Regions from separate parts of the Oryzomicrobium terrae genome, predicted to be linked through region 2. Evidence: predicted binding sites of a transcription regulator. Region 2 holds the regulator's gene; each other region holds the start of a gene.

Region 1 (5,590 bases), 380 kb from region 2:
GAAGAGCAGCCAGCCGAGCCCGCGGCCGATGGCGACGAAAGCGGGCAGGGGCAGCCAGTGCAGCAACCAGAGCAGGCCCAGGGCGAGGTAGGTGAAGAATTTGCTCATGGGGCGGTCGGCGGTGAGTTCATGGGTGCAGCGGCATTGGCCTCCGGTGCGGGCGGCGCGCCGGACGGCTGCTTGTAGCGGTTATAGGACCACAGGTACTGGGCAGGGCATTCCCGGATCATGGCCTCCACCTCCCGGTTGATCTGGGCGGCGCGGGCCACGGTATCGCCTTCCAGGGGCGTGAGCGGAGGACGGATGTGGTAGTGGTAGCCCTGGCCGCCGGGCAGGCGCTCCATGTACACGAACAGGGTGGCGGCGCCGGTTTCGGTCAGGCGCGCCGCCAGGGTCATGGTGTAGGCGGGACGGCCGAAGAAGGGCAGCCACTCGCCCTGGCCGGCGCCGGGGGCCTGGTCGGGCAGCAGGCCGACCATCTCCTTGTGCTTCAGGGCGCGGATCAGGCTGCGCACCCCGGCCAGGTCGGCGGCGGCAACTTTCATGCGCTCGCCACGCACGCGCCCGGCGAGGAGAAATTCCTTCAGCCAGGCTTGCTTCGGTTCCCGGTACAGCACGGTGATCGGCACCCCGTGGGCATGGCGGGCCAGGTACTGGGCGGCGATCTCGAAGCACCCCAGATGGGGCGTAAGGAAGATCACTCCCTTGCCCCGGGCCTGGGCCTCGGCCACGTGCTCCCAGCCACTGACCTGCTTCACCCGGTCGGTCACCGCCTCCAGGCTGGACAGCCAGGTCGTGGGCAACTCGAAGGCTCCCTTGCCGGATTCGGCCATCACCGTCGGCAGCAACCGGTCGGCCTCGGCGGCACCGAAGGCCTGGACCAGATTGGCCCGGGTCTGGGCCCGGGTGCGGGGCGACAGGCGGTAGGCCAAGCGCCCGAGCAGGGCGCCGGCGCCGTGCAGCAGGGGCAGGGGAAGACAGGCCAGACCTTTGAAAATAAGGCGGTAAATCAGGGACATGAGTAGGGTCTTTGCTGACCGTTGGCTTGACCGGGGACGGCCAAAAAGCGAGAATTATCGGACCGCCGAGTTAAACGGACAACTTGCAGGGCGGAACCGGGGCCGGAAACACAGGCTGAATCGGTACAAATACTGCTAAAGCGTCACCGCTCGCATCCCCGGAGCCGGTACGCCGGCAACAATCCGGGGATTTTGTTTTTGGAGCGTGCACCACCCATGTCGAACAGCTACTTCTTCACCTCGGAGTCCGTCTCCGAAGGCCACCCCGACAAAGTCGCGGACCAGATTTCCGACGCCATCCTGGACGCCATCCTGACCCAGGACCCCAAGGCCCGCGTCGCCGCCGAAACCCTGTGCAACACCGGTCTGGTGGTGCTGGCCGGCGAGATCACCACCCACGCCAACGTGGACTACATCCAGGTGGCCCGGGACACCATCCGCCGCATCGGCTACGACAACACCGAGTACGGCATCGACTACAAGGGCTGCGCCGTGCTGGTGGCCTACGACAAGCAGAGCCCGGACATCGCCCAGGGCGTGGACAAGGCCCACGACGACGGCCTCGACCAGGGCGCCGGCGACCAGGGCCTGATGTTCGGCTACGCCTGTGACGAAACCCCGTCCCTGATGCCCCTGCCGATCTACCTGTCCCACCGTCTGGTGGAGCGCCAGTCCCTGCTGCGCCGCGACGGCCGCCTGCCCTGGCTGCGCCCGGACGCCAAGTCCCAAGTCACCATCCGCTACGAGGATGGTAAGCCGGTAGCCATCGACACCGTGGTGTTGTCCACCCAGCACTCCCCGGACATCCCCTTGGACAGTCTGCGCGAGGCGGTGATCGAGGACGTGATCAAGCCGGTGCTGCCCAAGGAGCTGATCAAGGGCGAGATCAAGTACCTGGTGAACCCCACCGGTCGCTTCGTCATCGGTGGCCCGCAAGGCGACTGCGGCCTGACCGGTCGCAAGATCATCGTCGACACCTACGGCGGTGCCGCTCCCCACGGCGGCGGCGCCTTCTCCGGCAAGGATCCCTCCAAGGTGGACCGTTCCGCCGCCTACGCCGGCCGCTATGTCGCCAAGAACATCGTCGCCGCCGGCCTGGCCAGCAAGTGCCTGGTGCAGGTGTCCTACGCCATCGGCGTGGCCCAGCCGACCTCGATCATGGTCGAGACCTTCGGTACCGGCAAGGTGAGCAACGAGAAGCTGACCGAACTGGTGCGCGCCCACTTCGACCTGCGCCCCAAGGGCATCGTGCAGATGCTCGACCTGCTGCGCCCGATCTACCAGAAGACCGCCGCCTACGGCCACTTCGGCCGGGACGAGCCGGAATTCACCTGGGAAGCCACCGACAAGGCCCAGGCCTTGCGCGCCGCCGCCGGGCTGTAAGCCGCACTGGCGGCCGGCAACGGCCGCCACGCTGCGCCCGCGCAATAACCCAACGGGGGGCCACGGCACCCCGTTGTCGCATCCGCACTCCAGCGTGGCGTATTTCTTTTTCGCCTTGAGCGTTCGCCTATAAAATAGGCCGGCTATTCATTTTTCATACGCCATGCTCAAGCGAATCTCCGTCGACCACCTGCGCGTCGGCATGTACCTGCACGAACTCTGTGGATCCTGGATGGAGCACCCCTTCTGGCGCTCCGCCTTCCTGCTCGAAGACCCCCAGGACATCGACCGCCTGCTCGACAGCAGCATCCGTGAAGTGTGGATCGATACCGCCCAGGGCCTGGATGTGGCCGAAGGCCAGGCCAAGGAGGAGTCCGACGCGGCGGTGGAGCGGGATCTGCTCCAGGCCGCCAGCAACGGCCCGGTCCCGGTGGAAAAGGTGTCGATGAGTGCCGAGCTCGACCGGGCCGCCAAGATCTGCGCCAAGGCCCGCCAGGCGGTCACCTCCATGTTCCAGGAAGCGCGCATGGGCAAGGCCCTGGACGCGGCCAACGCCCAACCCCTGGTGGACGAGATTTCCAATTCGGTGCTGCGCAACCCGGGCGCCCTGATCAGCCTGGCCCGGCTCAAGACCGCCGACGACTACACCTACATGCACTCGGTGGCGGTCTGTGCCCTGATGATCGCCCTGGCCCGGGAGCTGGGCCTGAGCGAAGCCGAAGCACGCGAGGCCGGCATGGCCGGCCTGCTCCACGACCTGGGCAAGATGGCCATCGACCCGGCCATCCTCAACAAGCCGGGCAAGCTCACCGACGCCGAATTCCTCGCCGTGAAGAGCCATCCGGCCGAGGGCCACGCCATGCTGCTGGCCGGCACCGGGGTCAGCGACGTCACCCTGGACGTGTGCCTGCATCACCACGAAAAGATCGACGGCAGCGGCTACCCGGAGCGCCTCAAGGGCGAGCAGATCAGCCTCTACGCCAAGATGGGTGCGGTCTGCGACGTCTACGACGCGATCACCTCGAACCGCCCCTACAAATCCGGCTGGGACCCGGCCGAGTCCCTGCGCAAGATGGCCGAATGGGCCGAGGGGCACTTCGACCCGGCGGTGTTCAAAGCCTTCGTCAAGACCGTGGGCATCTACCCGGTGGGTTCCCTGGTGCGCCTCGAATCGGGCCGCCTGGGGATCGTCATGGAGCAGAACCCGAAATCCCTGCTGGTGCCGCGCCTCAAGGTGTTCTACTCGACCAAGGCCCAGGCGCGCATCCGTCCGGAAGTGGTGGATCTGGGCCAACCCGGCTGCCGCGAGAAGATCGCCGGCCGGGAAGATCCGGACAAGTGGAACTTCCCCGACCTCAACCAGTTGTGGGGCGGCCCCGCCGAACCGCTCTAGGTTCGCGTCGGCAGCACCGGCATTGAGCAAACCGCGCCGGGGACGTATCATCCGCGTTCTTCCGAGGAGCGTTGCAGCCGGTCCGCCGTGGGCGTCCGGTCAGGCTCGGAAGGCGTCCGGCACCCAGCCGCGGCGCCCAGGTCAACGGCGCTCACCCATGCATGTCTTTCAACCCTGCCGGGTTCGGAGACGGGTGAGCAGACTGCCGCACCCCCATCCCCCCGGCCACACGATCCGGAGTTCTCAATGAACGCTGTGGCTGACCTCAAGGGCGACTTCTGCGTCGCCGACCTCTCCCTGGCCGACTGGGGCCGCAAGGAAATCCGCATTGCCGAGACCGAAATGCCCGGTCTGATGGCGATCCGCGAAGAATTTTCCGCCAAGCAGCCCCTGAAGGGCGCCCGCATCACCGGCTCCCTGCACATGACCATCCAGACGGCGGTGCTGATCGAGACCCTGACCGCCCTGGGCGCCGAAGTGCGCTGGGCCTCCTGCAACATCTTCTCGACCCAGGACCACGCTGCCGCCGCCATCGCCGCCAGCGGCGTGCCGGTGTTCGCCATCAAGGGCGAATCCCTGGAAGACTATTGGGACTACACCCACCGCATCTTCGAGTGGCCGGCGGCGGCGAATGGTGAAAAAGTCTTCAGCAACATGATCCTCGACGACGGCGGCGACGCCACCCTGCTGCTGCACCTGGGCGCCCGGGCCGAAAAGGATCTGTCCGTGCTCGACAACCCGGATAGCGAGGAAGCCGTGGTGCTGTTCGCCAGCATCAAGGCCAAGCTGAAGACCGACCCCACCTGGTATTCCACCCGCCTGGCCCAGATCAAGGGCGTCACCGAGGAAACCACCACCGGGGTGCACCGCCTCTACCAGATGCACGCCAAGGGCGAGCTGAAGTTCCCCGCCATCAACGTGAACGACTCGGTCACCAAGTCCAAGTTCGACAACCTCTACGGCTGCCGCGAGTCCCTGGTGGACGGCATCAAGCGCGCCACCGACGTGATGATCGCCGGCAAGATCGGCGTGGTGCTCGGCTACGGCGACGTGGGCAAGGGCTGCGCCCAGTCCCTGCGCGGCCTCGGCGCCACCGTCTGGGTCACCGAGATCGACCCCATCTGCGCCCTGCAAGCCGCCATGGAAGGCTACCGCGTGGTGACCATGGACGAAGCCGCCGCCCTGGGCGACATCTTCGTCACCACCACCGGCAACGTCGGCGTGATCACCCACGACCACATGAAGGCGATGAAGAACAACGCCATCGTCTGCAACATCGGCCACTTCGACTCCGAGATCGAAGTCGCCAGCCTGCGCCAGTACGAGTGGGAGAACATCAAGCCCCAGGTGGACCACATCATCTTCCCCGACGGCAAGCGCCTGATCCTGCTGGCCGAAGGCCGCCTGGTGAACCTGGGCTGCGCCACCGGCCACCCCAGCTTCGTCATGAGCAACTCCTTCGCCAACCAGACCCTGGCCCAGATCGAGCTGTACGCCAAGACCGAGCAGTACCCGGTGGGCGTGTACGTGCTGCCCAAGCAGCTCGACGAGATGGTCGCCCGCCTGCACCTGAAGAAGATCGGCGCCAACCTCACCGAACTGACCGACGCCCAGGCCGCCTACATCGGCGTGCCCAAGAACGGTCCCTTCAAGCCCAACCACTACCGCTACTAAACGGCCCGCGTCCCGGCCGGCCTCCTGGCTTCATTGCCCCGGGGGCCCGGCCGGGCGCCCAAACACCTGTTGGCGCGGCCTTAAGCACCTGAAGCGCCTCAAGTCCCTTGAATCCCTTGCG
Region 2 (5,590 bases):
TGTCGGCCGCGGCGGTTTCGCCCTTGAGGCAGGAACTCATGAATTTCTTGCGTGCATCCCCCTTGAGCGCCTGTTCGCCGGCATCCTTGTTACAGGACTTCATGCGTTCCTGCTGTGGGGTGGGTTTCTTTTCCTCGGCCGCCAGAGCGGAGCCGGCGGCGAGGGTGGCGAAGGTCAGGGCAACAGCGGCAGCAATCGACTTCATGGCACTTCCTCCTGGTGGGGTAATGACGTCAGCCTAGCTTACAGGTCTTCGTCCAACAATTCACGCTGTTGGCGCTGAATGAATTCTTCCATGCTGTCGATGCCGCGCAGCTGCAGGATGGTGTTGCGCACCGCCGCTTCCAGCAGCACCGCCAGGTTGCGCCCGGCGGCCACGGGAATGATCACCTTGCGCACCGGTACCCCCAGGATGTCCTGGGTCTGGGCGTCCAGCGGCAGGCGCGGGCTTTCCACCCCGGCCACCGGTTTTTGCAGGTGCACGATCAGCTTCAGCTTCATCTTCCGCCGCGAGGCGGTCTCGCCGAAGATGGTGCGGATGTTGAGCAGCCCGAGGCCGCGCACTTCCAGGTAGTCCTTGAGCATCCCCGGGCAGCGACCCTCGATGGTGGTGGGGGCGATACGTGCCAGCTCCACCACGTCGTCGGCCACCAGGCCATGGCCACGGGAGATCAGCTCCAGGGCCAGTTCGCTCTTGCCAGCGCCGGAGTCGCCGGTGATCAGCACGCCCATGCCGAGCACGTCCATGAACACGCCATGCACCGCCACCGTGTCGGCCAGGCGGCGCGACAGGTAGATGCGCAGCAGGTCGATCACTGCCGAGCATGGCTTGGGCGTGGCGAACAGGGGCGTGCCGGTGGCCTCGCAGGCCTCCTGGATGGTGGGCAGGACTTCCAGTCCGTCGGCAATGATGATGGCGGGGGGGTGAGCGGCGATCAGGTCGTCCACCTGCTGTTTGAGGCGCTGGGGGGCGACCCGCAGCGACCATTCCCGCTCGGCCAGGCCGAACACCTGCAGGCGCTCCGGGTGGATCAGGTTGAGGTGGCCGACCACGTCGGCCCCGTAGTTGCCCCGTTCCTTGAGTTCGAGATGGCGCTTGGCGCCGCTGGCGGCAACCCAGGTCAGGTCGAGCTTGTCGCGGTGATCCTCAAACAGCTGCGCGATGCTGATCTGGCGCATGGGAGGCCCCGTGGATGAACAGGTCGCGCAGGGCGGCCGGATCGCTGCCGCTCGCCAGCTGCTCGCGGAAGCCCCGGTCGGAGAAGCGCTGGGCCAGTTCGGAGAGGATCTGCAGGTGCTGCTCGGTGGCCTGTTCCGGCACCAGGAGCACGAACACCAGGTTCACCGGTTTGCCGTCGGGCGCATCGAAGGGCACCGGCGCCGTCAGGCGCAGGAAGGCACCAACGGCTTCCTTGAGGCCCTTGATGCGGCCGTGGGGAATGGCGACACCCTGGCCGAGGCCGGTCGAACCGAGCTTTTCCCGGGCGAACAGGCTGTCGAACACCGTGGCGCGGGCAACCCCGTGCTGGTTTTCGAAAAGAATGCCCGCCTGTTCAAAGACCCGTTTCTTGCTGGTGGCTTCCAGGTCCAGGACGACGTTTTCAGGAGGGAGAAGTTTAGCGATGAGCTCCATAGGATGATCCACGGAGACGTTGAATGAGCCTGCCCGAGCACACGGGATAGTACGGTGGCTGTGAATACGGGGCGGGCCGGGAAAGGAAAGCGGGCCGGGGCGTTTGGGCACCAACCACGCAATGTGGCCGGGAGGATACAGGATTTCCGGAAGGTTGCGCTGACGGGGGCGAAAAGCTTGCCGGAAGCGTGAAAAAGGCCCGTGAGGGAACAGACGGCCGGCCCCGTCGGGGCCTGGCCGATCCGCAAGATTAGATCACTCGGCGACGGGGATGTTCTTCTCGTCGCGGTGATGATCCTGGATTTTCTGCTTGTGCTTGATGATCTGGCGGTCCAGCTTGTCGATCAGGCTGTCGACTGCGGCATACAGATCGGTATCTTCGCTTTCGACGAAGATGTCCTTGCCGCGTACGTGGACGGTCACTTCGGCCTTTTGCTTCAGCTTCTCGACCGACAGGATCACGCTCACGTCGATCACGTTGTCGAAGTGACGGATGACGCGGTCCAGTTTGCCGGTCACATATTCACGGATCGCCGGGGTGACTTCCAGGTGATGCCCACTGATCTGCAGATTCATGGTTCTACTCCTTTAGAGGGACTTACGGAGATTGGCCGCTGGAATGCCCATCCCCTCTCTGTATTTTGCTATCGTCCGGCGGGCTACGACAATGCCCTGCTGTCCGAGAATATCGGCAATTTGATTATCCGAGAGGGGTTTCTTGGCGTTTTCCGACCCCACCAATTGCTTGATGAGGGCGCGGATGGCGGTGGCCGAGCAAGCGCCACCGGTATCGGTGGCCACGTGGCTACCGAAAAAATATTTCAGTTCGAAGATGCCCCGGGGCGAGGCCATGTACTTCTGGGTGGTCACCCGGGAGACGGTGGATTCGTGCAGATCGAGGATCTCGGCGATCTCGCGCAGCACCAGGGGGCGCATCGCCACCTCGCCGTGGTCGAAGAAGGCGCGCTGCCGGTCCACGATGGCCTGGGAGACGCGCAGGATGGTGTCGAAGCGCTGCTGCACGTTTTTGATCAGCCAGCGCGCTTCCTGCAACTGGCCGGACATGCCGCCACCGTCGCCGCGGGTGCGGTGCTTCTGCAGCAGGTCGGCGTAGAGGCGGTTGACCCGCAGGCGCGGGAAGGCGTCCGGGTTGATGCTCGCCACCCACTGGTTGCGCACCTTGCGCACGATGACATCGGGCACGATGTAGCGGGTTTCCAGGGGCGCGTACTGGGCCCCGGGGCGGGGGTTGAGGCCCATGATCAGGGTTTGCACCGCCTTCAGGGTATCGTCGTCGCAGCCCAGTTGGCGCTTCAGCCGGGTGAAGTCGCGGCTGGCCAGCAGGTCCAAGTATTTTTCCACCAGGGTCAGGGCCAGGTTGCGCAGCGGTTCGGCGGGACGCGCCTTGAGTTGCAATGCCAGGCATTCCTGAGGGCTGCGGGCCCCCACCCCGGTCGGCTCCAGGTTGTGGATGTGCTTGAGGGCGATCTCCAGCTCTTCCGGCTCGACCTCCAGTTCGGCGGGCAGTGCTTCCCCCAGTTCTTCCAGGGACTGGTCGAGGTAGCCGTCGTCGTCGAGGGCCTCGACCAGGAAACAGGCCAGGCTGCGGTCCCGGTCGGACAGGGGGATCAGCCCCAACTGCCAGGTCAGGTGTTCCTTCAGACTGGTAGTGGCGGCCTGGATGTCCTGGCCATCTCCCTCGTCGTCGCCATCGTTGTCGCGACTGCCGCTCGGGTAGCTGCCTTCGGCGAACCAGCCGTCGTCGAGGCTACCTTCGGCGTTGTTCTCGGCGCTGAATTCGTTGCTATCGCCAGGGTCCGCCGCCTCCTCACGCTCGCCACGGGCGTCCGCTTCGTCCCGGTCGTTCGGCAGGGCGCCACCCGGGGCGTCGGCGAAGCCGGCATCGGTCGGGGGGGGGCTGGGCTCGTAATCGTCCTCCCGTTCCAGTAGCGGATTTTCCAGCAGGTAATGCTCGATCTCCTGGTTCAGCTCGAGGGTCGACAGTTGCAGCAGCTTGATCGACTGCTGCAACTGGGGCGTGAGCGCCAGGTGTTGCGAGAGCTTGAGCTGGAGGCTGGGTTTCATCGGCTACGGCAGCAGGCCGCCCGGCGGGGCGGCGCAGCGATGCGGCGGGGGAGGTGAAACAGGAGCATGGCGCGGACCGTTACAGGCGGAAGTGCTCGCCCAAGTAGACCTTGCGCACTTCTTCGTTGTGCACGATCTCGTCGGGGCGGCCGGCTGCCAGTACCCGTCCTTCGTTGATGATATAGGCCCGGTCGCAAATGCCCAGGGTCTCGCGCACGTTGTGGTCGGTGATCAGCACGCCGATGCCGCGGGCCTTGAGGAAGCGGATGATCTTCTGGATTTCAAGCACGGCGATCGGGTCCACCCCGGCGAAGGGCTCGTCGAGCAGCACGAAGCGCGGGTTGGTGGCCAGGGCCCGGGCGATCTCGACGCGGCGCCGCTCGCCGCCGGACAGGGCCACCGCCAGGGTGCCGCGCAAGTGGCCGATGTGCAGTTCGTCGAGCAGGGATTCGAGGCGGTTCTTCACCTCGTCTTCCGGCAGGTTCTGCAGTTCCAGCACCGCCTGAATATTCTCGGCCACGTTCAGCTTGCGGAATACCGAGGCTTCCTGGGGCAGGTAGGAGAGCCCCTGGTGGGCGCGCTGGTGGATCGGCTGGTGGGTTAGGCGGGCCTCGTCCAGGTAAACCTCGCCGCCGTCGGCGGCCACCAGGCCCACCACCATGTAGAAACAGGTGGTCTTGCCTGCGCCGTTAGGGCCGAGCAGACCCACTACCTCGCCACTGGCCACGTCGAAGGAGACGTCATGAACCACAGTGCGCTTCTTGTAGCGCTTCTTCAGGTTGTGGGCGGACAGGCGGCTGTGGCTGGGCGGCACCGGCGAGGCCGTCTCGGCAGGGGACAGGGTGGCAGCTTTCATGCGGTTTTATTCATCATCGAGGCCACGTAGTACGCGGCGGATGATCTCCATGGAAAAACCCCGCTGGGCGAGGAAACGCATTTGTTTGGCCCGTGCCGCCGCGTCCGCGGCAGGGGTGCCGAATTTCTTCAGCCAGACCGAGCGGGCCCGGGACAGCTCGTCGTCGGTACTTTCCAGGGCGGTGGCGATGGTGTCTTCATCGACGCCGACCGCCGCCAGTTCCTGGCGGAGACGCTGATCGCCGTAGCGACCGGCCCGTACGGTGACGCGCATTTCGGCGTAACGGCTGTCGGACAGCAGTTTGCGGGCGGCTAACTCGTCGAGCAGCCGCTCCAGCTCCTCGCTACTTTCGGCGTGGGGCGCCAGCTTGCGCGCCAGTTCGGCCCGGGCATGCTCGCGCCGGGTGAGCAGGGAGAGCGCCCGTTCCCGCAGGGTGCGTTCCACCGGCGCGCGCATTCTCCCCCGCAACCCGCCTTACGCTTCGGCCGGCGCCGCGACGCCGGTGGGCGAGGCCACGCCGACGGCAGCGCGCACCTTGGCTTCGATCTCGGCGGCCATTTCCGGGTGCTGACGCAGGTACTCGCGCACGTTGTCCTTGCCCTGGCCGATCTTCTCGCCGTTGTAGGCATACCAGGCGCCGGACTTCTCGACGATCTTGTGGGCCACGCCCATGTCGATGATCTCGCCTTCCCGGGAAATGCCTTCGCCGTAGAGGATGTCGAAGATGGCTTCGCGGAACGGGGGCGAGACCTTGTTCTTCACCACTTTGACCTTGGTCTCGTTGCCGATTACCTCATCGCCCTTCTTGATGCCGCCGATGCGGCGGATATCGAGGCGCACCGAGGCGTAGAACTTGAGCGCGTTGCCGCCGGTGGTGGTTTCCGGGGAGCCAAACATCACGCCGATCTTCATGCGGATCTGGTTGATGAAGATCACCAGGGTGTTGGTCTTCTTGATGTTGGCGGTGAGCTTGCGCAGGGCCTGGCTCATTAGGCGGGCGTGCAGGCCGGGCAGGG
Region 3 (5,590 bases), 1.1 Mb from region 2:
GGCCGGCTCGGTGTGCGCAATAGCGCCCACAGCCTGGTGAAGATGCTCGATCCCTTCCGTGGCGCCGGAGTGCTCCTGGTGGCGGCCACTCACCCGCCCTACATGGATATGATGCGCGAGGTGATTCTGGCGTTCGAGAGCCGTGCCCTACTGTTGCGCGCCACCGAAGGCGAGCCGTTCGCCAATCCGAAGCGCCGACCGCGTATCGAGTATCTGCACGAGGGGATGAGCGACATCCTGTTCGAGGCCGAGCACGAAAGCCTCAAGTCACTGCCCCAACTGCCCGAGGCGGCGGATGCCAAGACCACGGCACAATGGATCCGCAAGACCCTCGACGGGCATGGCCCGCTGCCTTTGCCGATCCTGCACCAGTTGGCATGCTGCCTCTACGCCAGCGGCTACGCCGAGGACTTCAATCAGGCCAAGGCCATCGTTGCGGTGGAAGGGCTGCCAGTCGGCCAGTTGTAACCCGCTAATCAGACCGCTCCGCCGCCTGGCACATCGTCAGGCGGCTCGTGGTAGGTGCGCAGTTCGTCGCGGCCGGCCTGCTTGGCCTGGTACATGGCGGCGTCGGCGTGGCAGAGCAGTTCCTCGACATCGCGGCCATGGTTGGGGAAGAGGGCAATGCCGATGCTGGCGGTCACGCTCATGGCGGCAACGCCCAGTTCGAAGGGCTTTTCGAAGGCAATCAGGATCTTCTCCGCCACTATCCGGACGTCCTCTTCGCTTTCCACCTCGGGCAGCAGCACCACGAATTCGTCGCCCCCGAAGCGGCATACCGTATCCATCTGCCGCAGACAGTCGGTGAGACGCACCGCCGCCTCCTTGAGCACGGTGTCGCCTGCGGCGTGGCCTAGCTGATCGTTGACCGCCTTGAAACGGTCCAGGTCGATGAACAGGATACCGACCATGCGGTGCATGCGTCCCGCCACCACTAGCGCCTGCTCAGCCCGGTCGATGAACACCGGGCGGGTCGGCAGCCCGGTCAGGTTGTCGTACTTGGCGGCACGCTCCAGCAATTCCTGCAGGGCCTTGCGCTCCGAGATGTCGCGGGCTTGGATGAGCAGCAGGGGACGGCCGCGCAAGTGGACGGTGCTGGTGCGCACTTCGACCGGGAACTCCTCGCCACCGGCACGGCGGTAATGGGCCTCCGTGGTCGAAATCGCGGGCGGTCGCCCCTCCGGCGCCAGGGGCTCCGGTGCGGCGCTGCTCACCGAGATTTCGATCTGGTCCATATTGGTCGCCAGCAGAGCCTCACGGGTATAACCCAGGCCGATGCAAGCCTGCTGGTTGGCCTCGATGATCTTTCCTGTCTCGTCGAGCACCAGGAGGATGTCGGCGCCATGCTCGACCAGGTGGTGAAAGCGTTCCTCGCTGGCGGCCAGTGCCGCGGCCTGCCGTTCCATCTGCAGCAGTTGGCGATTGATCACCGAGAGCAGACCACCAATCAGGCCGATGCTTACGGCGGCGGCCAGTCCGATACGCCAGGCGTTGAGCCGCCAGGGACTCAGCAGTTCATGCTTGTCCAGTGAAACGGTGCTGATGATGGGGAAACGCTGTCCGGCGCGGAAGCTCACCAGCCGTTGGCGATGGTCGATGGAACTGGTGGCCTCGTAGGTGCCCTGGTATTCCTGCTGGTCGATCTGGGTAAACAGTTCGCTGCTGCGAAAATCCCGGTCGAAGGCGGCCTCCACCCGGGGCGCCCGCACCAACAGATGCCCATCGCGGCGCAGCAGGATGGCGGTGCTACCTTTGAGGGGAAGCACCGCGTTGAAAAAGCTTTCGAAGTAGTTGATGTCGATGGAGGCGACGACGACGCCGAGAAACTTGCCGTTGCTGCTTTCCATACGCCGGCTCAGGGCGATCTGCCAGCGCTGGCTGATGCGGCCGATGTGGGCCGTCGAGATGTACAGCCCGGTATCGCGGCGCATGGCCTGGGCGAGAAAGTAATCCCGATCGCTGATATTGATCTGGCGTGCCTGGGCAAAGCCGGAATAGGCCTGCATGTCGCCCCGATCGTCGGTCACGTATAGCGCGCTGATGCTCGGCACCCCGATGCGGTGGTCGCGCAGCATGTCTTCCAGGCGCTCGGGATCCTGGCGGTAGCTGGCCAGCCCCTGGCGGGCCAGGTTGTCCTTGGCCCCCTTCAGGGCCAGATCCACCGCCTCAAGGGTCAGCTCGATCTGTTCGCTCAAGGCCAGGTTGACCACTTCGGCCGTTTTTCTGCCGGCTTCCATGGTTTCCATGCGCAACGAGATCAGGGTGTACAGCGCCAGACCAACGGCTGCGACCAATAACACCCCTCCCATCCCCCATAGGGTATGGCTCGGGTGTTCTCCGTTGTGCAAATGGCACGTCGCCCCGTCCGTTGGGGGGACGGGGGCAGAGAGCGGGGGCGGCTGATCAGGCGGGGCGTTCATTCGGTAATGGTCCCTGTCTGCTTGTTTTAGTCCATTGGCGTATCAAGCGCTCGTCCGTTTATCGCGCTGATCCCGGCCCTTGTCGTTCTCATGGGGTAAAAACAGTGGCACTGCTCTGGTGCGTTGCCCCGGTGCTAGCGTTGGTGTCGGGCGTTTTCTTGGTGCACGGGCATCGGCCGTTGTGCTGGTTTTATACAAAAACCCTTTAAAAACATATGGGTGTATTCTGGTACGGGGTTTGCTAAATAGCCAGTAGCAGCCCACTCGCGATCAACGGCGACCGCGACGTCCCCGACGTGACACCGATGTCATGTGCTGAAACGGATTTTTCGGTTTCAACCGCCCCCTTGCGGGGCCGCACCAGGAGTCGCCGCCATGAACGCGCCCGCCCCGTCGTCCGCCGCAGTTCCCGCTTCCGCCGCCTCGTCCCGTTTCGCATCGCACTTCCCCGTGCACAAGCCCCGCCTGGTCATGGTTGGCAACGGCATGGCCGGTTGCCGCACCCTGGAAGAGCTGCTCAAGATCGCCCCGGACCACTACGACATCACCGTGTTTGGCGCCGAGCCCCACCCCAACTACAACCGCATCCTGCTCTCGCCGGTGCTGGCCGGGGAGATGACGCTCGACGAGATCGTCCTCAACGACCTGGCCTGGTACGCCGACAACGGCATCGCCCTGCACGTGAACAAGAAGGTGGTGCAGATCGACCGGGCCAGGCGCCTCGTGATCGCCGAGGACGGCACCACCGTCCCCTACGACCGGCTGCTGCTGGCCACCGGCTCCACCCCCTTCATCCTGCCGGTGCCGGGCAACGCGTTGGACGGGGTGATCGCCTACCGGGACATCGCTGACACCGATGCCATGATCAACGCGGCCCGGACCCACCGCCACGCGGTGGTCATCGGCGGCGGCCTGCTCGGCCTGGAGGCGGCCAACGGCCTCAAGTTGCGCGGCATGGACGTGACCGTGGTGCACATCGGCCCCTGGTTGCTGGAGCGCCAGCTCGACGAGGTGGCCGGGCGCATGCTGCAGCAGTCCCTGGAAGCGCGCGGCCTGACGTTTCTTCTGCAGGCCCAGACCGAGGCCCTGGTCGCCGATGCGGCCGGCACCCGGGTGCGGGCCGTCCGCTTCAAGGACGGGCTGGAGATTCCCGCCGACCTGGTGGTGATGGCCGTGGGCATCCGCCCCAACACCGCCCTGGCCGAATCCGCCGGCATCCATTGCAACCGGGGCATCGTCGTTTCCGACACCCTGCAGACCTTCGACCCGCGCATTTACGCCGTGGGCGAGTGCGTCAGCCACCGCGGCATCGCCTACGGCCTGGTGGCGCCCCTGTTCGAGCAGGCCAAGGTGTGCGCCAACCACCTGGCCCACCACGGCATCGGCCGCTACCAGGGCTCGGTGACCTCCACCAAGCTCAAGGTCACCGGCATCGACCTGTTTTCCGCCGGCGACTTCATGGGCGGCGAGGGCACCGAGGAAATCGTCCTGCACGACCCGGCCGGCGGCGTCTACAAGAAGCTGGTGCTCAAGGACAACAAGCTGGTGGGCGGCGTGATGTACGGCGACACCGCCGACGGCCCCTGGTACTTCCAGCTGCTCAAGGACGGCCGCGACGTGCACGAGCAGCGCGACCGGCTGATCTTCGGCCAGTCCCTGGCCGGCGACGTGGGCCACCAGGGCCAGAACAGTGCCGCGGCCATGGCCGACGACGCCGAGGTGTGCGGCTGCAACGGCATCACCAAGGGCACCATCGTCAAGGCCATCAAGGAGCAGGGCCTGTTCACCCTGGACGAGGTGCGCAAGTGCACCAAGGCCTCGGGTTCCTGCGGTTCCTGCACCGGCCTGGTGGAGCAGATCATCGCTTCCACCATCGGCGGCGCCTACACCCCGGCGGCCTCGGACAAGAAGCCCATGTGCCAGTGCACCGACCATGGCCACGAGGCGGTGCGCCGAGCGATCCGCGAGCAGCACCTGACCAGCGGCGCCGCCGTCCGCCACTTCCTGGAGTGGAAGACTCCCGACGGCTGCGAGAAGTGCCGTCCAGCCCTCAACTACTACCTGATCTCCACCTGGCCCCACGAGGCCAAGGACGACCCCCAGAGCCGCTTCATCAACGAGCGGGCCCACGCCAACATCCAGAAGGACGGCACCTACTCGGTGGTGCCGCGCATGTGGGGCGGGCTAACCACCCCGGCCGAACTGCGCGCCATCGCCGACGCGGCGGAAAAGTACGCCGTGCCGACCCTCAAGGTCACCGGCGGCCAGCGCATCGACCTGCTCGGGGTGAAGAAGGACGACCTGCCCAAAATGTGGGCCGACTTCGCCGCCGCCGGCATGGTCTCGGGCCACGCCTACGGCAAGTCGATCCGCACCGTGAAGACCTGCGTCGGCTCCGAGCACTGCCGCTTCGGCACCCAGAAGTCGATGGACATGGGGATCAAGCTCGAACGCATGCTGTTCGGCATGTGGAGCCCGCACAAGGTCAAGCTGGCCGTTTCCGGCTGCCCGCGCAACTGCGCCGAGGCTGGCATCAAGGACGTGGGGGTGATCGGCGTCGATTCCGGCTACGAGCTGTATGTGGCCGGTAACGGCGGCATCAAGACCGAGGTGGCCGAGTTCCTGGTCAAAGTGAAGAGCGACGAGGAGGTCAAGGAATACGCCGGCGCCTTCCTCCAGCTCTACCGGGAAGAGGGCTTCTACCTGGAGCGCACCGTCCATTACGTGCAGCGGGTCGGCCTGGACTACGTCAAGCGCCGCGTCGTCGAGGACGGCGAAGGCCGCCGCCAGCTCCACGCCCGCCTGATCGACGCCCTCAAGGACGTGCCCGACCCCTGGCTGGAGCGGGTGCAGGGCGCCGAGCGGCACGAATTTGCCACCATCGAGGTCTGAGGAGAGCCCCATGAGCAGCGACGCCATGATCGCCGTCATTCCCGCCCCGGCCGCGGCCACTGGCCAGGCGGCCCCGGAGTGGAAACGCATCTGCCGAATCGACGAGATTCCGCCCCTCGGCAGCCGGGTGGTCAAGCCCCAGGGCAAGCCCGCCATCGCCGTGTTCCGCACCGCCGACGACCGGGTCTTCGCCCTGCACGACCACTGCCCCCACAAGGGCGGGCCCCTGTCCCAGGGCATCGTCCACGGCACCCGGGTGACCTGCCCGCTGCACGGCT
Region 4 (5,590 bases), 670 kb from region 2:
ATACGATCTTCCAGCATTTCTTCTGGGTGGCCCTGGTTCTGGTCGGGGTGCTGCTTGGCAAGTTCGCCCTGGTGGCCGGCCTGGCACGCCTGATGGGCGCCTCGCCGGGCACCGCCCTGCGCAGCGGCTTGTGGCTCGCGGCCGGCGGGGAATTCGGCTTCGTGCTGATCGCCCTGACCAGCAACCAGCCCCTGGTGCCGATGGAAACCTTGCAGGTGGTGCTGGCGGCTCTGGTGTTGTCGATGCTGGCGGCGCCCCTGATCGTCCATTTTAGCGAGCGCATCGTGATGCGTCTGGCCGCCAGTGAATGGATGCTGCGTTCGATGCAGCTGACCCGTATCGCCGCCCAGACCATGGCCACCGACCGGCACGTCCTGATCTGCGGCTTCGGTCGCTCCGGTCAGCACCTGGCCCGTTTCCTCGCCCGGGAGGGGTTCTCCTACGTCGCCCTGGATCTGGACCCGGAGCACGTGCGCGAGGCGGTTAGTGCCGGTGAATCGGTGGTCTATGGCGACGCGACGCGCAAGGAAACCCTGGTGGCGGCCGGGGTGGCCCGGGCCCAGGTGCTGATCGTGACCTTCAACGACACGGCCTCGGCCGAGCGCATCCTGCACCATGTCCAGCAGCTGCGGCCGGACCTGCCGGTGGTGGTCCGTACCGCCGACGAGCGCGATCTGGAGCGCCTCTCCAAGGCCGGTGCCGCCGAGATCGTGCCGGACGTGATGGAGGCCACCCTGATGCTCGCCTCCCATGCCCTGGTGTTGCTCGGGGTGCCGCTCAACCGGGTGCTGCGCCGCCTGCGCGAAACCCGTAGCGAGCGCTACCGGCTGCTGCGTGGCTTCTTCCATGGTCTGACCGAGCGGAGCGACGACAGCCCGGACACCCAGGCGCCCCGCCTGCACTCGGTGCTGCTCACCGATCAGGCCTACGGCGTGGGGCGCAGCATCGAGGAACTGGGCCTGGACGAAATGGGCATCGAGGTTAGCGCCGTACGCCGCCGCGGTATCACCGGGGTCGAACCCGATTCCGAGATGCGTTTCCAGTCCGGCGACGTGGTGGTCCTGCTCGGCGGGCAATACGAGGTCAGCGCGGCGGAAACCCGGTTGCTCCAGGGCTAGGGCAAAAGAAACGCCCGCCGCGAAAGACGTCGGCGGGCGCTGACAAGCCGGGGCCGATTAGAAGCCGGCGCAGACGATATAGGTGTTGCTATCGACAATCCCGCTGGTGCCGGTGGTGGCCACGGCGGTCAGTGCGGTGCCGCTGTAGGGGCCAGTGGCCACCCGGACCGTGCCGGTGGCCGTGTTGCCGTCATCCATGGTGATGTCGATCTGCTTGGCGAACTTGCCCTGGATGCCTTCGGAGCAGATGAAGTAGGAACCGGACATGCCGGTGATCGGCGCGCTGCTTTGTACTCCTAGGCGGCCCCCGTCGGCGTTGGTGGGGAGAACGTCTTTCGGGGCGGTGAAGTCGCTGCTGCCCGAGGCCAGGTTGGCCAGGCGCACGTGTTGCCAGAACGCGACGCTTTCGTCGCTGGCCGAGATCGAGTTGTATTGACCTTCGATGCGGCCGTTGCCGGTGGTGTTGCTGCTCTGGCTGCTCGGGTCGAGCAGGGTGACGCCGGCAGCCGTGGCGGCGCTGCCGAGATGGGCGGCCGCCTGGCGGTCGTCGCCGGGCAGGGCGCGGAATTTATCCTGGTAGCCATAAATGAAGACCGGGATGGTGCGGAAGTCGTTGACGAAGTTTTTCACCTTCGCGCTGTTGATCAGCTCCTGCCCCTTCAGCACCCCGCCGAGCAGCAAGCCGATGATGACCAGCACGATGGCGATTTCCACCAGCGTGAAGCCCCGTTGCTTTTTCATGTCATGGACTCCTATCGTTATCGATATGGGATGCGCTGAATCTCAGCACGGAGTGTGCCAGAGAAAATAGGGAATATTTGGCGCTTTTTATGGAAAAGCCCGGAGCGGCTCGCTAGCGTCAATTTTATTCAATTGGAATTAAGTGCGGAGTCGGGTGTGACGACTGCCCTGCGCCGTCTTACCCCGCCGCTCATCAAGCATTGCCTGGCGCTGCCAGCGGACGTGGGATTGATTCGCGCAGGGTAGGGTCACCGGCCAGGTGACCCGTCAGCCGGTAGACGACCGTCTCCCCCTTGCCCTTGAGACGAAGGATTTGAGGGGGCTGGAAAGCGAAGCGGTCCCGCAGCCGGCGGTAGGTGGTCTCGTCCACCTGGATCATGCCGGGCGTGCCTTCGCTGGTGATGCGGCTGGCGATATTGACCGTATCGCCCCACAGGTCGTAGATAAACTTTTTCTTGCCCACCACGCCGGCCACCACCGGGCCGGTGCCGATGCCGATGCGCACCTCCAGGCGGCGGCGGTTGACGTCGAAATTCTCGTGCAGCAAATCGCGCATGGCCAGCGCCAGGTTGGCTATAGCCGCGGTGTAGTCGATCTGCTCGCCATCTTCGTCATTGGCGCTGTTCAAGCCTCCCGCGGCCATATAGGCATCGCCGATGGTCTTGATCTTCTCCAGGCCGTACTGCTCGGCCAGCTCGTCGAAGGTGGAGAAGATTCGGTTGAGCATCGAGAACACCTGCTGGGGCGACAGCCCTTCCGCTACCTGGGTGAAATTGACGATGTCGACGAACATCACCGTGACGTCGGCAAAGCCGTCGGCAATGGTCTGATTGCTGTTTTTGAGCCGCTCGGCGATCGGGCCGGGCAGGATGTTGAGCAGCAGGCGCTCGGAACGGTCCTGCTCGGCCTGCAGCAGACGGTGGGCTTCTTCGAGGCGATGCTGGGTCTGCTCCTTTTCCACCGAGGCGTAGCGCAGCAGCAGAAAAACCAGGGTCGAGACCGTGGCGAAGTTGAGGGCGAAGAAGAACACGCTGGTTTTGATCGGCACGACGACCTGGCCGAGGGGCGCAGTATCGGCCAGGTAGTAATCGAAGAAACCCGAGAGAGCGGTGAGAAACAGGTACGCCGCAAACCAGGCCAGGGATTCCCGGTGCCCGACGAAGAGGATGGCGCCGATCGGGGCCAGCAAGCCCCACAGGCTGACGCCGGAAGCCGTGATGAAGGTGCCGATGCTCCACTGCACCACGAAGGGCACGAACAGGAACAGCCCCAGCTGCAGGGTGCGGAACAGGGGGAAGTTGCCGCTCTTCAGGTAATAGAACAGGTTGCCCGCCAGGAGCAGCTCGAAAACAAAGGGGATGGTGGCGGAAAACTGGGGGCCCAATTGCCAGTAGATGAGCAGCCACACCATCGACGCCACGCTCATCAGTCCGGTGGCTAACATCAGCAGCGATTTCTTCAGCCGCATCTCCTCCGCGTCCTGGGGGGAAATACCGGCGTTGCGCAGCGAGTGGAAGAAGCCGGGAGGGGCGGTCATGGCGATACGAAGCATTGGTTGGACATCAGGCTCCCATTATTGGTACGGAGTCACATCGGGTAAAGCGGGTTCGCGGGCTAAAACCGGTTGAAAGCTCCGTGCTATTCCTTTTGGTCGGCAAGCCTATCCCAATTGGCATAGATGGCAATTAGGAAGAAGCGGCTATGCAAAAAATAAACAAATTGCCATCCGTGAAAAAAATCACGGTTAAAGGGGGGGTTTAACGCTGCGTTGACGCAAAAAGTTCCCGATGGCTGAACGAGTTTGGGGTTCTTTGACGCTGCGTTAACGCTTGCTTCCTATTCTTTCGACCATCCGAGGCGGCGGGCTTGCCTCGGCAGCGTCATGACGTTTGCAACAGGTCTGGCGATATCGACCGGCCCACACTTCAGAACCTCATTCGGGAGCAATTCAATGCACCAACGCATCCAGCGGGCGCTCGCCGCCCAGCGGCGCGGCCAGGGCGGTTTCACTATGGTGGAACTGGCCATTGTCCTGGTTATCGCCGGCATCATCCTCGTCGCCGCCCTCAAGGGTACCGACATGATCAACAAGGCCAAGATCGAGCGTGTCGTCTCCGACATCAAGGGCCTGCAAGGCATGGCCTTCGAGCACGAGAAGCGCACCGGCCGTCTGCCGGGCGATTGCAATGGCGATGGCATCATCGGCGTGATTCTTTCTAATGCTCCCGCCAACGTGGTGCGTTTGGCCGGTGCGACCTACACCGATGATCCGAACCCGATGGCGACGACTGGTGGCGCTTGTTCCGGGAACGCTACAGGTGGCGGTGGGGTTGGTGTGGTCGAGACCAATATCAACACTCCCTGGTCCGACCTGCGCAAGGCCAACCTGGTGGACCCCAACCGGGTGAACCGCCAGTTGGCGAAGAACCAGACCAATAACTGGTACGCCTTCGGCTCCATGACCAGCGCCGTTGGCAGCAACGCGGTCACCAATTACATCGTCGTCTATGACATCCCGCTGTGGATGGCCAAGGGTATCGACGTGGCAATCGACGGTCCTGATCCTGTGACCATGGGTACGGGAACCCAGGATGGCGGACAAGTCGGCCGCGTCCGTCTGTTCCATAACGGCACCGGCGGCGTGAGCATCGATGGTGCTGCCTGGCCCAATGCCAACCAGGGCGATGACCAGCTCGTCGCGGTGTCCTTCCAGTTCGACCGGGCGGTTCCGGCCAACTAAGGGCGTACGTAACGTGCTGCAAGGAGCCGCCTGCGGGCGGCCCCTTTCGCAAGGCGGCAGCCTTGCGAAAGGGATTTGTTTCGTTAGGGTGGCCTTGGCCGCCAACATTACCGGAGTTGCCGAATGTTCAAGCGCATGACCGCTACCGTGCTGGTGTCGGTGGGTGAGTCGGGAGGTGAGAGCCTGGAAGCTCGCCGTGTCCGCTATGCCATCCTCAAGGGGCGCCGCGTGGTGTCCGAGGCGGAGTGCGAAGTACATGAACTTGCACGCCTGGGCGGCTGGCAAATGCGCGCCAGCTTTTTCTCCCGGGGGGCCTATTTTGACCGGACTCCTTCCCAGACCGATAACCCGCGCCTGGCCGCCGTGGTCGCCCGGCGTTTTATCGACGGTGAAATGCTCTTCAGCGAAGCCTACCGCCTGCGCCTGCAGGTGGTTGCTGCCGGGGAAACCGACTTCAACCTGCGCTTGGCCGCCTGTGCCGAGATAGATTGCATGCGCATCGAGGAAGGGCTGCCCCTGGATAGCCAGCCGGTGCGCCTGGCGTCTCTGGAAGAGTCCGCCATTGCCGCGCTGGTGGCGAATGCCACGTCCGATCCGGTGCAGGTCTATTTCGCCCGGGGTGAGCGCTTTGTGTACTTTGTCGCCGAAGCGGGCGAAGTCCGCCAGCGTCGCCTTGATTTCCTGCCGGCGGATGAAGACGGCATCAAAGATGCACTGCAGCGTGCCGAATTGGCGCTGTCGGGTGGCGGCGGTTGGGGCCTGAGCGATGCGGCCGAGCGCAACCCGCTGCGGGTCTACCTGGGTGATCTTGCCAAGCGTTCGGCGAGCCCGGAGGCGCAACGCGACAGCGCCTCGCGCAGCATCGAACGGCAACTGGCCGCACTGATCAACGGTGGCGACGTCCTGGCCCGCCCCGAGCTGTATGGCCTGCTCTGGGTGAAGAATCGTTGGAACATGCTGGAAAACGCCCAGGTCCAGCGGGCTGTCGCCT

What was found. Region 2 encodes sigma-54, which starts transcription at its own class of promoters, with help from an activator protein. Its sites were predicted from a motif close to TGGCACGCTTNCTGCTNA; they were not measured.
Region 1: the regulator sigma-54 is predicted to act here: its motif matches at 1,141-1,158, upstream of metK (methionine adenosyltransferase).
Region 3: the regulator sigma-54 is predicted to act here: its motif matches at 2,648-2,665, upstream of nirB (nitrite reductase large subunit NirB).
Region 4: the regulator sigma-54 is predicted to act here: its motif matches at 1,902-1,919, upstream of OTERR_RS12695 (prepilin-type N-terminal cleavage/methylation domain-containing protein).

The regions. Positions count from the first base shown of each region.
Region 1 is NZ_CP022579.1:317,470-323,059, reverse strand. Features, by position in the region: gene OTERR_RS01475 (LpxL/LpxP family acyltransferase) at 1-108, opposite strand, end outside; gene OTERR_RS01470 (lysophospholipid acyltransferase family protein) at 105-1,019, opposite strand; gene metK (methionine adenosyltransferase) at 1,236-2,402, shown strand; gene OTERR_RS01460 (HD-GYP domain-containing protein) at 2,566-3,795, shown strand; S-adenosyl-L-homocysteine riboswitch at 3,853-3,955, shown strand; gene ahcY (adenosylhomocysteinase) at 4,042-5,469, shown strand.
Region 2 is NZ_CP022579.1:3,467,973-3,473,562, reverse strand. Features, by position in the region: gene OTERR_RS15705 (PsiF family protein) at 1-205, opposite strand, end outside; gene hprK (HPr(Ser) kinase/phosphatase) at 244-1,179, opposite strand; gene ptsN (PTS IIA-like nitrogen regulatory protein PtsN) at 1,148-1,633, opposite strand; gene hpf (ribosome hibernation-promoting factor, HPF/YfiA family) at 1,889-2,209, opposite strand; gene OTERR_RS15685 (RNA polymerase factor sigma-54) at 2,222-3,718, opposite strand; gene lptB (LPS export ABC transporter ATP-binding protein) at 3,798-4,574, opposite strand; gene recX (recombination regulator RecX) at 4,581-5,018, opposite strand; gene recA (recombinase RecA) at 5,049-5,590, opposite strand, start outside.
Region 3 is NZ_CP022579.1:1,052,108-1,057,697, forward strand. Features, by position in the region: gene ybiB (DNA-binding protein YbiB) at 1-468, shown strand, start outside; gene OTERR_RS04880 (sensor domain-containing diguanylate cyclase) at 477-2,300, opposite strand; gene nirB (nitrite reductase large subunit NirB) at 2,871-5,312, shown strand; gene nirD (nitrite reductase small subunit NirD) at 5,338-5,590, shown strand, end outside.
Region 4 is NZ_CP022579.1:2,800,215-2,805,804, reverse strand. Features, by position in the region: gene OTERR_RS12700 (monovalent cation:proton antiporter family protein) at 1-1,118, shown strand, start outside; gene OTERR_RS12695 (prepilin-type N-terminal cleavage/methylation domain-containing protein) at 1,176-1,859, opposite strand; gene OTERR_RS12690 (adenylate/guanylate cyclase domain-containing protein) at 2,053-3,396, opposite strand; gene OTERR_RS12685 (type II secretion system protein) at 3,811-4,599, shown strand; gene OTERR_RS12680 (hypothetical protein) at 4,723-5,590, shown strand, end outside.